Regions from separate parts of the Undibacterium sp. KW1 genome, predicted to be linked through region 2. Evidence: riboswitches for the same ligand, from Rfam matches in the RefSeq annotation. Region 2 holds a riboswitch; the other holds the start of a gene.

Region 1 (4,214 bases), 1.9 Mb from region 2:
ACGACGTGATAGCCAGGCACGGTAACGCTATTGTCCGGACTGAAGGCCTTGCTGCTGGCGTATTGCCAGCTCGCATTCACATTCAAACCCTTGACTTCAGCTATCGCATAATCTGCATAGACTGTCGATTTGAAGCGCGGCACATTCATGACACGCTTGTCATCGAGGCTGCTGATGCCGGTGTTTTGCTGTTTGGCGTCCAGTGCAGTGATGCTTGCACCCAGATTCAGTTGCGATGTCAGCTTGCCCTGGGCAGAGAGCTCCAAACCAGTATGCAGTGCCTCACCATTGCTGACATAGGTATTGCTGCTATTGGTATATTCCAGTGGCTTCTTGATGCGGAAGATGGCTGCAGACAGGCTCAGATCGCGTTGCACATCGGCCTTCACACCAAATTCAATTTGTGTGGATTTGCCGGGGTTCAGCATCTGGCTGGCATTGCTGGTGCCGAATGGCGCGATGCCGCCGTGTTCCAGCCCCTGGGCAAAGCTGCCATATACAGAAATTTGTTGTGCTGGCTTGAAAACCAGTGCTGCCGTCGAGAGGAATTTGTTCTGGTCATAGCCAGGATTATCAAGCTGGGTGCGCGAGGTATTCAGATGACGCAGGCCCAGATGCAGTTTCAGATTGTCTTGCAGACTGATAATGTCCTGTACAAATGCGGACCATTCCTTGTCAGTACGACGCAGCAAAACCGGGCCGGTTTTATTTGCAGATGGCATTACGCTGACAGGGTGGAACAAATTACTGCTGCCCGCATAGTCATACACATAATCACCAAAATAATCTTTACGCTGTGAATTGCTGAGGCCAACAGCCAGCTCGTGCTGCATGCCACCCACATTGAGTTTGCCATTCAACAGGGCTTGTGTGCCCCACAGTGATTTGGATTCATTCACGCTTTGGTAATCATACACATCATAGCCGCCATTCGCGCAATAGCCTGGATACAGATTGGCTGCGCCACAACCATAAGGGAAGGCGGTATAGTCATCTCGCTTGAATTCATGTTTGTTGGCAGAGACACTGGCGCGCCAGTCAGCATTGATCTGATACTCAAAACGCATGCCCAGATTGCTGTTGCGGGTATCTACCGGTCTTGCCCACGGCTGAGCATTGAGCATCAGGTCAGCAGGGACACCACGTGGTAAATCAGTGCCATTAAATAATTGAAAACCTGGTACCGACAATTGCGATTTGTGCTGGTAGTCAGCATCGATTTGCAACAGGGCTTGTGGTGTGATGTGCCAGTCAAATGCAGCAGAAACGAACTGGCGGTTACCGTCAGCCCCTTTGACATAAGAGCGTAGGCGCTCGCCCGCTGCATTGATGCGGAAGCCAAATTGCTTGTCGCTGGAATTGTCACTGATGTCCGCTGCGCCATATACAGTGCCACGCTCGCTGATTTCAAATGTGGCAGAGCGAACGGCATAGCTGGCAGGGCGCTTGGTCACATAATTGATGATGCCACCTGGCGTGCCAAAGCCAGCCTGGAAGCCAGCTATTCCCTTGAGTATTTCTACACGTTCCTTGTTTTCCAATGGAATGGAAGCGTCACCGGGAATGGCAAAGCCGTCTTTGCGGTAGCTGCTGGAATTATCCAGGGCAAAACCACGTATGGAGAATTGCTCGGCATAGCCAATGGCGTTATACGCATCATTGACACTGGCGTCATATTTCATCGCATCGGTAGTCTGGCGTATGCGCAGGTCTTGCATCTGTGCCGTGCTAAAGGCATTGACTGAGTTAGGCGTATCCAGCAGTGCCGCATCAATAAAACCGGTGACTTTGCTGCGCTCTACCTTGTTTTCTGTGCCTTTGCTGCCAGTGATGGTCACTTCAGGCAGGGATTTGTCGTTTCCTGCGTTGCTCTGGGCATACGCAGATGACAGCAACAGGCAAGCCTGGGCAATCGAGAAGGCAATGGCGGTGGGGCGTAAAAAGTATGGGCGTACAGTAAAATCAGACATGATGTGCTCTTGGTTTGCTTTTTAATGCGTTGTGGATGACAGCGCGGGAGCAAACAAAGAAGCAGGAGGGGCCGGGACTTTGCGCTTCCCTTCGCTGGCATTATCCAGATCAGGTATAAGGGACTCTCTCACCCGGAAATGTTATTTCCAGGACCCCTAGCGTAGGCCGCAGTTTAACACGAAACCATTTATATAGCCTTTTTGCGGCAATTGGCGCTTAGCTGCCTTGTTTTGCTTCTATTTTGACAGTGCGGAAATTGCGCCACAAACCTTCTGCCGAATAGACAAACAGTGCTGCCCAAATGGCGATAAAGCCCGCCAGTTTATTGTGGTCGAAAGGTTCATGATATAGCCAGACGCCGAGCAATAACTGCACCAGCGGCGAGATGTATTGCAGCAATCCCAGTGTCGTCATCGGTATGCGCCTGGCGCCAGCAGCAAACAATAATAAGGGAATGGCAGTGATAGGGCCACTGATGAGCAGCAGCATTTTGATGTCCACGCTGCTGGCGACGAAGCTGTTTTGTCCTTGCAAAGTCATCCAGCATAGCCAGCCAAAGGCAAATGGGAAGAGCAGGGCGGTTTCCAATGACAAGCCTTCCAGTGCGCCCAGGGCAGAAGTCTTGCGCAGCAAGCCGTAAGTGCCAAAAGTTGCTGCCAGCACCAGGCCTATCCATGGCAGATGGCCTGTCTGTATGGTCAGCCAGGCAACGCCAACAGCAGCTAGCGCTACTGACAGCCATTGACCTGGACGCAGTTTCTCACGCAGCAAGACTGAGCCTATGAGGATATTGACGAGAGGCGTGATGAAATAACCCAGGCTGGCATCAACGATATGACCATGATTGACAGCCCAGATATACACAAACCAGTTGGCCGATAAAAGTACTGCGCTAAGTGCAAAGCCGCCTATCAGTTTTGGTTGCCTGACGGCTGTGCTGACCCAGGCCCATTGCTTGCGCCAGGTCAGCACACCAACCAGGAATAGCAATGACCATAGCATGCGGTTCAGCAGGATTTCCAGCGCAGGGACGTCGTGCAGGGTCTTGAAATAAATAGGGAACAGGCCCCAGAGGAAATACGCGGAGCCTGCAAACAAAATACCTTGGCGCATGAGTAGCAATCAATCTGTAAGGCTTGCGGCAGCAAGCGAGACAAACATTATCGCTTGAATAGAAATTGTTTGCTGCCAGCGCCTATTTGCTTCTTGCTGTGGCCAGGTGTTTGCATAGTGCTTCTGTACCATCGAGTATGCGTGGCCCGGCGCGATTCAGCCAGTCACCTTTGACTGTGTAGAAGTTGTTTTTCTTTACGGCTGTCAGTATCGGGTATTGCTTCCAGTCTGCCATGCTGTCGATATTTTCACCGCTGCTGAAGATGACATCAGGGTTCGCCGCCAGCACTGCTTCATTGGTGATGGTGGAGCTTAACTCTTTGAGCTGGCCAAACACATTTTTGCCGCCGCACAGACGTATGGAGTCAGACACCATATGCGTGTCATTGATGGTCATTAAAGGCCTGCGTATCATTTGATAATACACGCTGACCGGCGCTGCCCCTGCTGGCAATTGATAAGTCTTGCGCAGATTGTCGAGACGCTGCCTGAATTTTTGGGCATTGGCTTTACCAGTACTTTCAGTGCCAGCCAGTGTCGCCAGTCTTTCTATCGAAGTTGCCACCATTTCAAAATTATGGGGCTCACTTTCAAACACTGTAATGTGGTTGCTGCGCAATTTATTGGCCAGGATTTTTGCATTACCCGTACCCCAGACGATGACCAGATCTGGCTTGAGGGAGAGCAGACGCTCCAGGTCCAGTGCAAAAATATTACCTATCGATGGCAGTTTTTTCGCAGCCTCGGGATAGTCACTGTAATCAGTCACTGCGATGATGTTATTTGCCGCGCCTGCCTCGAACAGCATCTCAGTGATATGCGGTGCCAGGCTGACGACGCGTTGCGCAGGTTTTTCTAGCGTGACTGGGCGTTGTGCATCATCCAGTACCGTGATGGCAGCATACGAACTGGTTGATGCAAGACTCCCAGTCAGGCAGGCTGCAAGTGCAAGGCTGCCTGTTAGCAATTGAAAACGACGCATCAGATTTCCAGATTGTCGATCAGGCGTGTGCCACCCAGTTTGGCGGCAGCGACTACCACCAGCGGTGATTGCTGGGCGAGATCGCCAGCAGATGGTGGTTGCAAGTCGGCGCGTTTGCGTATCGAGATGTAATCCGGTTTCCAGTTGC
Region 2 (4,214 bases):
AGCGTTGTAGCAACCGGCTGAATTTGGCAGTATGGTGTATTTGCTTGGTGGTACTACATCCAGCAAACTAGGTGCATTCGGGTCTTGCCCTATGTTCACACGACGGATCGCTACCGTGATGATATCGGCTCCGCTGGCTTCTGTTGCCAGGCGGGTTTGTTCCAGGTCTTTGTATTTACCGCTACCAACCAGCAAGCGGGAGCGGTAGGTTTTTCCGGCTATGCTTAAGCCTTGAGTGTTTTCTGTGTTCATAAAATTCTTTCAAATTTGTGAAGACCAAGTAATACGTCATAGATTGGACTGCATCCTGTTAGCGCCGTAGGTTGGGCTACGGTTTATCAGCCCAACACTGGGCCTTGAATCAACATGCACGTCATTTGAATGCCGAGTGTTGGGCTGATGAAGCGTAGCCCAAGCTACACTCATCCACCGCCAATCGCCCTCACCACATCAACCTTGTCATCCACTTGCAACTCATGCTCCGCCCACTGCGACTTCGGAATAATCTGCCTGTTCACTGCCACCGCAATCGCCTGCTGTGACAGATTCAATTCAGCAATCAAATCTGCCAGCAGCATGCTCGCTAGTTGCCGCTTCTCTCCATTGAGCTGTATCTCTACCATGGCTATTGTTTCTTATAAATTTCCGCGCCGGATTTGATGAACTCAACTGCCTTGACTTCCATGCCCTGCTTCAAGGCCTGGATTTCGCTGATACCTTGTGCATTGGCATAGTCTCGCACCTCCTGCGTGATTTTCATCGAGCAGAAATGCGGGCCGCACATGGAGCAGAAATGGGCGACCTTGGCAGAATCCTTGGGCAGGGTTTCATCATGGAATTCGCGCGCCTTGTCGGGGTCGAGGCCAATGTTGAACTGGTCTTCCCAGCGGAATTCAAAGCGTGCCTTCGACAAAGCATTGTCACGTATCTGCGCACCGGGATGGCCTTTTGCCAGGTCGGCTGCATGAGCAGCAATCTTGTAAGTGATGATGCCATCCTTGACATCGACCTTGTTAGGCAAACCCAGATGTTCTTTGGGTGTCACATAACACAGCATGGCAGTGCCATACCAGCCTATCTGGGCTGCACCTATGCCGGAAGTGATATGGTCATAGCCAGGGGCGATATCCGTCGTCAAAGGGCCCAGGGTATAGAAAGGCGCTTCATGGCATTGCTCAAGTTGCAGGTCCATGTTTTCTTTGATGAGGTGCATGGGCACATGGCCAGGGCCTTCTATCATGACTTGCACATCATGCTTCCAGGCGATCTGTGTCAGTTCGCCCAGGGTTTTCAATTCACCTAACTGCGCTTCATCATTGGCATCATAGATAGAGCCTGGACGCAGACCGTCACCAAGGCTGAAGGACACATCATAGGCTTTCATGATTTCGCAGATATCTTCAAAATGCTCGTACAGGAAGCTTTCCTTATGATGCGCCAGACACCATTTCGCCATGATGGAACCACCGCGCGAGACGATGCCGGTCAGGCGCTTGGCTGTCATCGGCACATATTGCAGGCGCACGCCGGCATGGATGGTGAAATAATCGACGCCCTGCTCGGCTTGTTCAATGAGCGTATCCCGGAATATTTCCCAGGTCAGGTCTTCTGCCTTGCCATTCACTTTTTCCAGTGCCTGATAGATCGGTACGGTACCGATAGGCACAGGTGAATTGCGGATGATCCATTCGCGGGTTTCGTGGATATGCTTGCCAGTGGAAAGGTCCATGACATTGTCGCCACCCCAACGTATTGCCCAGGTCATTTTTTCGACTTCTTCACCGATGGAAGATGTCACCGCAGAATTGCCGATATTGGCATTGATCTTGACCAGGAAATTACGGCCTATGATCATGGGCTCGATTTCAGGGTGATTGATATTCGCAGGGATAATCGCACGGCCACGGGCGATTTCTGAACGCACGAATTCTGGCGTGATTTCTGCGGGAATTGAAGCGCCAAAAGACTGGCCCGGATGCTGGCGGCCCATGACTTCTGCCAGCTTGCTACCCATAGGGCCTGAGGCTTTCAGGTTTTCCAGATATTCTTTCCTGCGCAGGTTTTCGCGTATCGCGACAAATTCCATTTCCGGCGTGATGATGCCCTGGCGCGCATAGTGCATTTGCGAAACATTTTTGCCTGCCAGTGCACGGCGCGGCAGGCGTTTGAGGTTGAAGCGCAGCTCAGCCAGTTTGGGATCATGCAGGCGGGCGATGCCGTATTCTGATGTTGGGCCTGCCAGTTCTTCAGTATCATTGCGCTCGGCTATCCAGGCACCGCGTACGGATGCCAGGCCAGAGCGGATATCGATTTTTACTTCTGGGTCGGTGTAAGGACCAGAGGTGTCATACACATAGATAGGCGGGTTTTTTTCCGAACCAAACATGGCTGGCGTATCAGACTGCGTGATTTCGCGCATGGGTACGCGGATATCGGGTCGGCTGCCCTGTATATAAGTCTTGCGGGAATTCGGCAGTGGCTGTATGGCTGCCTCATCTACCGTGGCGGTAGCGGACAAGAATTGCGGGTTGGCGTTCATTTTGGCTCCTTTGCTTTGTTGGCATGGAGCCAGCAAAGGAGTTTCCAAAATCAAAATGTGCACGCTGAAAGCGCGTAGCAAGAAGTCTTTGGCAGCTTCCCTTCGCTGGCATTATCCAGATCAGGTTCGAGGGTATTTCTCACCCGCCAACAAGATTGATGGCAGGACCCCTAGCATTTTTTCTTCGGGTTCCAGAAATAAATCCAGAACCGCGACGACGGCAGATTATACGACTTTTTTAAACTCAGGTGCTTTATTTGATGGCGCTGGCCAGTTCTTCATCAGATACCGTTGCCGACGCAGCAGGATTGCCTTCTGGCAGTTTTACCGGTCCATGCACCTCTATCAACTCGACCATGCCAGCCTTGATCGCAGCCGACAGATCATGATCGAGTACGGGCAAGGCTTCTTCATAGGCGATCAATAATCTGCTGACACCATAGGCGCGGTTGCGGCCATTGAGCTTACCCAGATATAAGGCCATGTCGGCAATTTGCAGGGCTTTTTCCCAACTGCAGATGGCTTCTGGCAAACCGGAAAATGGCAGGCTGATGAAACCGGCAGTCAGGGTGACAGGAACACTGGCACCATCAGCCTGAATGTCTTCTTCACCTATGCTGCGCAAGATGCGTTCAACCAGTCCCTTGAGTTGTGCGGGATTGGAACGTGGTGAATAAATCAGGAATTCTTCACCACCCCAGCGCAACACCATGTCACTGTCACGCACGGTACTGCGTAAGCGGCGTGCCACTTCTATCAATACCGCGTCGCCAGTGGCATGACCAAAGCTGTCATTGATATTCTTGAAGTGGTCGATGTCCATGAGTATCAGGCAGTCAGGATTATCAAGCGCATCTTCACGCCTTTCACCTTCAGGCAAGATGGCCCTGCCCTTCATCATATCGACAAAAGAGCGGCGGTTATACAAACCTGTGAGGGGATCACGCACCGCATGGAATTCGAGTTGCTCATTGACTTCACGCAGTTTTTCATTGGTCTTGCGAACTCGCCGGTACAGGAAGAAAACCACCATCCCCGCCATCACCATGATGACTGCAGCCAACATCAGCACCAGTTGTTGCAACTGACGGTTTTTGATATCGGCATCCTTGAGCTGGTTTTCACGCGCCAGCAATTCAATTTGTTTTTGCCTTTGCTGGGCATTGAATTGCTCTTGCAAAGTGGCTACGGCACGTGCCCGGTCAGAGCGGAATAATTCATCGCTGAGTTTTTGCTGCTCGCGCACCGTCGCCAGCGCCTCTTTATACATATCGGCGGCTTCATACATATTGCCGATTTCACTGAGCAGGTTTTCCACATCCGACTTGGAGCCGGTTTCCATGAAAAACTTCTTGGCTTCATTGATGTAGCCTATGCCCTGGGCGAATTTCTTTTGCCCTGCCAGTGCAAACCCGATATTTGCCTTGGCAATAGCGATCGCAAAAGGATCATTCACGGCCTGGGCTTTTTCCAGTGAGAACCTGGCGGCGCGTTCAGCCTCAGTAAATTTGCGCACATGCAGGTAATAATCGGCAATATTGCCGAGTGCTGTGGCGGCTACGGCAGGCATGCCGGCATCGGTGGCTATCTGCAAGACGGTCTTGTAGGCCTCGAGTGCTTCATCATGACGCCCCAGGTCTATCAGGGCCAGGCCACGTGTCATTTGCAGCGAAGA

Evidence for each region. Region 2 has a riboswitch for thiamine pyrophosphate ahead of thiC (phosphomethylpyrimidine synthase ThiC). Riboswitches for the same ligand answer to the same signal wherever they lie in the genome.
Region 1: linked by a shared signal. The riboswitch ahead of UNDKW_RS15260 (TonB-dependent siderophore receptor) and the one ahead of thiC (phosphomethylpyrimidine synthase ThiC) in region 2 are both predicted to bind thiamine pyrophosphate.

What each region holds. Positions count from the first base shown of each region.
Region 1 covers NZ_AP018439.1:3,382,806-3,387,019, reverse strand. The annotation lists gene UNDKW_RS15260 (TonB-dependent siderophore receptor) at 1-1,970, opposite strand, end outside; TPP riboswitch at 2,040-2,138, opposite strand; gene rarD (EamA family transporter RarD) at 2,188-3,084, opposite strand; gene UNDKW_RS15250 (cobalamin-binding protein) at 3,167-4,066, opposite strand; gene panC (pantoate--beta-alanine ligase) at 4,066-4,214, opposite strand, start outside.
Region 2 covers NZ_AP018439.1:5,331,529-5,335,742, forward strand. The annotation lists gene UNDKW_RS23975 (thiazole synthase) at 1-252, opposite strand, end outside; gene thiS (sulfur carrier protein ThiS) at 423-623, opposite strand; gene thiC (phosphomethylpyrimidine synthase ThiC) at 626-2,539, opposite strand; TPP riboswitch at 2,620-2,721, opposite strand; gene UNDKW_RS23990 (tetratricopeptide repeat-containing diguanylate cyclase) at 2,793-4,214, opposite strand, start outside.